Regions from separate parts of the Shewanella sp. 10N.286.45.A1 genome, predicted to be linked through region 2. Evidence: riboswitches for the same ligand, from Rfam matches in the RefSeq annotation. Region 2 holds a riboswitch; the other holds the start of a gene.

Evidence for each region. Region 2 has a riboswitch for lysine ahead of lysC (lysine-sensitive aspartokinase 3). Riboswitches for the same ligand answer to the same signal wherever they lie in the genome.
Region 1: it holds a riboswitch for lysine, as region 2 does, so the genes downstream of both, AB4238_RS04860 (Na+/H+ antiporter NhaC family protein) here and lysC (lysine-sensitive aspartokinase 3) in region 2, are expected to answer to the same signal.

Annotation. Positions count from the first base shown of each region.
Region 1 covers NZ_JBFRMK010000050.1:41,501-45,304, reverse strand. The annotation lists gene AB4238_RS04865 (M3 family metallopeptidase) at 1-158, shown strand, start outside; gene AB4238_RS04860 (Na+/H+ antiporter NhaC family protein) at 258-1,829, opposite strand; lysine riboswitch at 1,909-2,129, opposite strand; gene AB4238_RS04855 (electron transfer flavoprotein subunit alpha/FixB family protein) at 2,325-3,248, opposite strand; gene AB4238_RS04850 (electron transfer flavoprotein subunit beta/FixA family protein) at 3,248-3,804, opposite strand, start outside.
Region 2 covers NZ_JBFRMK010000147.1:18,686-22,489, forward strand. The annotation lists gene arcA (two-component system response regulator ArcA) at 1-230, opposite strand, end outside; gene AB4238_RS12080 (DUF3293 domain-containing protein) at 802-1,230, shown strand; lysine riboswitch at 1,601-1,783, shown strand; gene lysC (lysine-sensitive aspartokinase 3) at 1,918-3,282, shown strand; gene AB4238_RS12090 (succinylglutamate desuccinylase/aspartoacylase family protein) at 3,332-3,804, shown strand, end outside.

The sequences.
Region 1 (3,804 bases), on a different contig from region 2:
TACAAACACAAGGCGGATTGAACCGAGAAATAGGCATGAAGTTTAGAAAAACTATTCGTGAAGTGGGTAACACCGTCGCGCCTATGGATGCCTATAAAGCCTTTAGAGGGCAAGAACCAACAACCGATGCCCTACTAGAGCGCCGTGGCTTAAACTAGTACTTATACCGACAAAAATGCCGCTCTAATTAGAGCGGCATTTTTTTATGTCTATAAAGCAGCTAATTGAACCACTGCTTTGTCTATCGAATACTCAGCTTAAGCTGTGGTTCGCTGACAAGACTTAATGCGCAGTATAATCACGCTAATCACAAACAATACACTACACGTCAATAAACCTGCTGTCACCGACTCAGTAAAACCAAGTACGATGTAACCCGCCAAACTAATACCTGCGACTATCAGTGCATAAGGCAACTGAGTGATCACATGGTCTATATGGTGGCAGTTTGCGCCTGTAGACGACAAAATAGTGGTATCTGATATTGGCGAACAATGGTCACCAAACACCGCGCCAGCAAGCACTGCGGCAAGCATTGGTAACATCATGCCAGTATGGCTACCCATCGCCATGTCTGCTGCAATCGGTAACATTATACCGAAGGTACCCCAGCTAGTGCCGGTAGAGAATGCTGTTAAGCCTGCCAATATAAATAGCACAGCTGGAAGCATCGCAAACGGAATATTACCAGTGGCTAAGCTCGCCATATACTTACCGGTTTCAAGTTGGCCAATCACGCCCGCTATCGTCCAAGCAAACAACAAGATGTAGATGGCTGGTAGCATAGATTTAGCGCCCTCAACCACACCTTTAACGATCATCTTCTTATCAACGCCTTGATAGATAACCAGTGCAAGAGTAACCACAAGACCAATTAAGGCACCAAAGAACAGTGAAGATCCCACATCAGTATTCTCAAATGCACCGATTAAACTAAATGCTTCGTTCTTAGCTGCGAGGGCGTCGCCGCCACTGCTAACCATAAAGTAAAAAGTAGCAAAAACTAATACTGTAATAGGTAAGAACAAACCAATTATCTTGCCAGTATCGGCTTCAGGCAGATCTGAGTTTGCTCCAGGAGGTAATCCTTTAGTTTCGTCATAAAGGTTACCCTTTTGCGCATTAAGCTCATGCTGGCGCATCGGACCAATATCCAGCCCCATCAAAGCAACACAAAGTAGCAATAACAATGCAAAAATAGCGTAGAAGTTCATCGGGATCATCTGTACAAATGTGCTTAGATGCCCTGAGTCGGTAAAGCCATGAGCCGTTAAAATGCCACCGATCAACGCGATAATATAAGCACCCCAGCTTGATACTGGCGAGATCACACAGATAGGTGCTGCCGTTGAATCAAGTAAATAGGCTAATTTACTACGAGAAATATAGTATCGGTCGGTAAGTGGTCTTGCGACACTGCCGACAACCAAACTATTGAAGTAGTCATCAATAAACACTACACAGCCAAGGAACATGGTGAGTAGTTTTGCATCGCGTTTATTACGAATATGGTTACGAGCCCAATCAGCAAACGCTCGGGCTGCGCCACTCACAGTGATCAATGCAGTGATCATTCCCAGTAGCACTAAGAAACCAAGAATATATAAGTTCCAGCTGTTGAGTGCACCGTCATCCCACACGAGCCCCATCACCTTTTCACCCACATATTGAGCAGTATTGGCTGCAGAAAAATCTGTCAGCAATAGTGCGCCCAGCAGGATCCCTACTCCAAGAGAAAGTAAAACACGACGAGTTAACATCGCCAGTACGATTGCAACTACCGGAGGCAGCAACGAAAGTGCCGAATCGGCATAGCTTAAAATTGTCATTTAATTATTATCTTCGCTAAGTACGAATGGAGGCCGACTGAACTGGTGGGAGTTAGCGTTGAAAGCTGATTACACCTGTCCTATCAGTAGCGCTCCACAGTAATATCGATGTTCGACATCGATATAAATCTTCTTATCTTCCGGATAAGAAATACTATGGCAGTGCTGTTCCTATTTGGTAACAGCCCCAGCAACAAGCCCCGATATGCTATGTCACTTCGGCATCAAATCCTTTCTCAACAAGTCATAGGTATCACCCTACTTGTCGGTACTAATATTAAATGCACCTCTACTTCTAAGGACGCTAAATAGACAGAGCTAATTAACGTGAATGACATAAAAACATAAGCGGCTTTAGGGATGCTACCCTAAAGCCGCTTATCGTGACACAGATCTCAAATATTACCAACTCAAACCCATTACCGATAACAGCGCCACAACCATCAAGTTACAACTGATTGTTTTTTAACTGTCATCAATAAGCTAGCTAATAAATTAAAGCTGTTCTAAAAGCTGAGGTACAGCTTCAAACAGATCAGCTTCTAATCCATAGTCAGCAACTTGGAAAATCGGCGCCTCTGGGTCTTTGTTGATTGCTACAATCACTTTTGAATCTTTCATACCAGCAAGATGCTGAATCGCACCAGAGATGCCAACTGCAATATACAGATCAGGTGCTACGATTTTACCCGTTTGTCCCACTTGCAGGTCGTTAGGCACATAACCCGCGTCGACTGCTGCACGTGAAGCACCTAGTGCACCACCCAGCTTATCTGCTAGTTGCTCCAGCATACCGAAGTGCTCGCTGTTACCTAAAGCGCGACCACCAGAAACAATAACACCAGCGCTACCGAGTTCTGGACGTTCAGATTCCGTTAGGCTTTGAGAAACAAATTCAACTTGTGGTGCAACTTCTTGTGAAAGCGTCACTAGATCTGCGCTGCCATCAGTTGCTACTGCATCAAATGCACTTGAGCGAACTGTCATCACTTTCTTATCATCTAAGCTTTGCACCGTTGCTAATGCATTACCTGCATAAACTGGGCGTACGAAGGTGTCGTTACTGACCACTTCTATCACTTCCGATAGTTGGTTGACGTCAAGCAATGCTGCAACGCGTGGCAATATGTCTTTACCGTGACTTGATGCAGCGGCAAGAACATGCTCGTAGTCTGCAGCAACTTCAGTGATGACATCAGCGATGTTTTCTGCCAAACCATTGGCATAAACGGCCGCATCTGCAACCAAAACATTACGTACACCATTTAGCTGTTGCGCGCTTTTAACTGCATCACCACAGTTATGACCAATAACCAGCACATCAATGTCACCACCAATGGCTTGACCACAAGCAACAACTTTAGCGGTATCCAGTTTAAGACTGGCGTTATCGTGTTCTGCTAATACTAAAATTGCCATTAGATCACCTTCGCTTCATTCTTTAACTTTTCAACCAACTCTTCTACAGAAGACACCATCACACCCGCACTACGTTGAGCAGGCGGGGTAACTTTAATAACGTTTTGATGCGCTTTTAATGTCACATCAAAATCAGCAGGAGTTAGCGACTCAAGCGGCTTGCGCTTTGCCTTCATAATGTTAGGCAACTTAGCATAACGAGGTTCGTTTAGACGTAAGTCAGCAGTGACTACAGCAGGTAAAGGCAGCATCAGCGTTTGTAAACCACCGTCGACTTCGCGGGTTACGGTGAGCTGGTTAGCATCAATCTTTACCTCAGAGGCAAATGTTGCCTGAGGCATTTTGCCAATGGCAGCTAACATTTGACCAGTTTGGTTGTTATCACTGTCAATTGACTGTTTACCTAAGATAACTAAATCAGCCTGCTCTTTTTGCTGTACAGCATGGATAAGTTTGGCCACCGATAACGGAACTAGGTCTTCATCGGTTTCGATATGAATAGCTCGGTCAGCCCCTAGTGCAAGCGCCGTTCTCAACTGCTCTTGTGACGCTTTAG
Region 2 (3,804 bases):
AGGCCAATGTTATTAATTTCACGAAGTTCACGTGCTAATAAAAGTCCATTTTTTCCGGGCAGATTAATGTCCATCACGACTAAGTTAACTTTGTTGTCTTGCATAGCTTTATGCATTTCGGCGCCATCATTGGCTTCAGATACCACATATCCTTCTGCTTCAAAAATACTTCTAAGTGTGTTTCTGGTAACTGCTTCATCTTCAACAATCAGAATGTGCGGGTTTTGCATATTAATTACCTAATCTCTGTCAATTCTATTCTAACCATGAGTATAAATAATTTTATACTCCATAAAGTCATGCTGATATTTCACTGATACACGCTGGTGTTTTCAAACTCTATTCTGAAACAGCAACACACTTAATGATAAGTAAAGTATGGGTATCTCACATATGGAAAACGTAAACTGTATTTTCTTCGATAAACAATAGGGACAAGAAGTTCCTTAACGATTGTCTTTTTTTGAAGTTTAAATGTTAAATAAAACATAGATCACATTTGGTACAGCCGTGTGGATTACTCTTCTATCTGTTTCAGATATGTGTAACAAAATATGTCATCACATGTATAATCAGTGCGAGTTAATCAACAGGACCTATTGTACTCGTTTTAGGCATTTGTTAACAAATGAAATGTTAACAAATTTACTGCAAGGTATGATTTAGATCACGTTGATATACCTAAGTTACTGATATTTATGGTAAGGTGGATTTGATTTACTGTGATCGATATCACGTGCCTAGGCAGCCTTAACGATTTTGCTATAATTAAAATCACTTCAATTGGAGGATTTGTTAGCAATGAACCACTCAGTAGAAAGACTTTGGCATGAATATCAGCAAACGGAATTCTTGTTCACTCAAGGTTTGTCTCCTAAAATTTCATTCGCAATCATCACAGCCCATAACCCCAAAGGTGAAACTCTGACCCCTAGTCAGAATCGATTGCTTGATCGAAAGTTACTGCAAGAGATCCTCGCTTTACGTCGTCCTTATCGGGCGATGGTTGGTGCCTCTCAAGATCGTAACCATATGGAAAAAAGCTGGGCTGTCGCGACGGATAAAGCTTCGGCGATTAAACTTGGCTGTAAGTTTAATCAAAATGCTATCTATTATGTCGAGTCAGATAAACTACAGTTGATCCCTTGTTTATTATCACAACAGGAAACTGCTCTCGGTGCTTTCTCTCCTAGAGTCAACGTTGTACATGAACTCCCTGATAGCGTGTAATACCAACTCGATTAAAGAGTAGCTCATTCTGCGGGAAGTAAAATCACTTTAAACCAGTCAGTGGCTTATCGCTTATCGCTTATCGTTGTTTTATATCGAAGGCCACATGCGCTGTATTAAGTGATTTCCCCCATGCCTTAAATATCAGCCGTAGGTTGTGAACGGTTCAGGACTTTCACTGCTACGTTGCATTGCCTCAAAAGGGAATAACCATTTCTTTAACCAATGCGCCTTGAATTGAAAGCCCTGAGAAAGCTCTGCATTGAGTATATTCCTAATGGAATGAGTATAATTCTAAAGTTGTACAGATTTTGTTTGACTTGCAGGCGTTAATTATATATTTTTCACTTTCTTGATTTTTATACAAATTAAGTACAGAAGAGGAGCGTTAACTAGGTAGTGAATGAAAGGGGACCAAGACCCCGAAGACCATTCATGAGGGAGATTAGCGCCGAGATATTAAAAGCTTTTTGGGACTGCTTTAAGTATCGGTCGTTCAGGTTGAATCCTGCCGATTGTCACCTATTTATTATGGTGGAGAGCTTCTGGTGACGATCGCTGTTTCCCATTAATGGGGTGCATATCTTAGCACCAGGCTCTTCGAACGAAGTTAGTTCGGAGCTTATTCATGTTAGTTTTTCAAAATACCTATTCTATGCAGATTCCATTTATCGTGGAGGCTGACTTATGTCTATAACCAATGGTTTAACGGTCGCCAAGTTTGGTGGAACCTCTGTTGCTGATTATGATGCAATGCATCGCTGTGCCGATATTATTATTAATAACCCAGCCACAAAAGTGGTGGTGGTGAGCGCTTCAAGTGGCGTAACCAATAAGCTCGTAGCATTAACTCAAGCAACAACTACTCCAGAGCAGAGCAAACAGCTTATTAAGCAGATTGCTTCAATTCAGTATCAGATCCTCGACAGACTGGGTCATCCAAGTGATGTTGCAGCAAAAATTGACGCAGTGATTAGCAATATATCGGTTCTAGCAGAACGTCTAGTGCTGAGCCGCAGTAAAGCCGTTATGGATGAAATACTATCTCAAGGGGAGATGTGCTCGTCGGTATTCTTTGCTGCTGTATTACGTGAAAAAGGTGCTTCAGCTGCTGCATTCGATGTGCGACAAGTGATGCGAACCGATAGCCATCATGGCCGCGCTGAGCCGCAAATAGAAGCTATTGCCCAACTTGCAGAAATGCATCTTACGCCACTGTTGAGTACTCAAGTGGTTGTCACCCAGGGTTTTATTGGCGCTGATGAAGAGGGTGCTACAACCACTTTGGGGCGTGGAGGCAGTGACTATTCAGCTGCACTATTAGCTGAAGCACTACGGGCAACAGCGGTTGAGATCTGGACTGATGTCGCTGGGATCTACACCACTGATCCTAGACTGGCACCGAACGCTAAACCTATTGCTGAAATTAGCTTTAATGAAGCTGCAGAGATGGCGACTTTCGGCGCTAAAGTATTACATCCTGCCACTATCCTTCCAGCGGTTAGACAAAAAATACAAGTGTTTGTTGGCTCGAGCTGGGCACCAGAGCAAGGCGGAACTTGGATCCGTCATCAGGTGTCTGATGAGCCTGTTTATCGCGCCGTAGCGGTAAGAAGAGATCAAACTTTGCTAAACCTCCACAGCCTTCAAATGCTTCATGCTCAGGGGTTTTTGGCTGAAACTTTTGCTACCTTGGCAAAGCATAAGATCAGTGTCGATTTAATTACTACTTCTGAAGTGAATGTGGCACTAACTTTAGATAAAACCGGCTCTGATTCTAGTGGTCATGGTTTATTAAATGAGTCGCTATTACAAGAGTTGTCACAGCACTGTCGAGTTCGCGTAGAAGATGGTTTAGCACTTGTTGCTGTTATTGGTAATCGAATTGCTTCAACTGCGGGTGTATGTCGCAGGGTGTTTGAGGTGCTGGAGCCACATAATGTACGCATGATCTGCCAAGGTGCTAGCCCACATAACCTATGTGTATTAGTAGAGGAAGCTGAAGCCGCTGATGTGGTCCGCGCATTACATGAAAATTTGTTTGAATCATAATAGCTGTTGAATATATGTCGCTGTTGAAGCAAGGAACTGAGTACACATGATGCATTTCACCCGATCTAGCCTTAATGTTGGCGAGCTTGCAACAGGGCAAGAACTAAGCATACCTGTGTACCATCTTGCTGCTAAAGACCCTGCTGCACCGAGTGTATTTGTACAAGCAAATGTCCACGGTGCAGAAGTGCAGGGAAATGCCGTTATTTTCCAGTTAATGAAACAATTGGAAGCTATGGATGTGCGCGGGGAAGTGACTCTGTTACCGCTTGCAAACCCATTGGGGATTAATCAAAAGAGTGGTGAGTTTACCCTTGGGCGCTTTGATCCGATTACTGGGGTTAACTGGAACCGAGAGTATCTTGAACACTCAATTGATATCTCTGCATTTTATCAGCAGCATTGCCAATTAGACGATGCACAGCTAAAGCAGCAATTTAGGCTGGCTTTGTTGGCATCATGTGAGGCGCATTTAGCCAATCCGTGGGGAGTGACGACAGGAAAAAGACTCGCTGTCACATT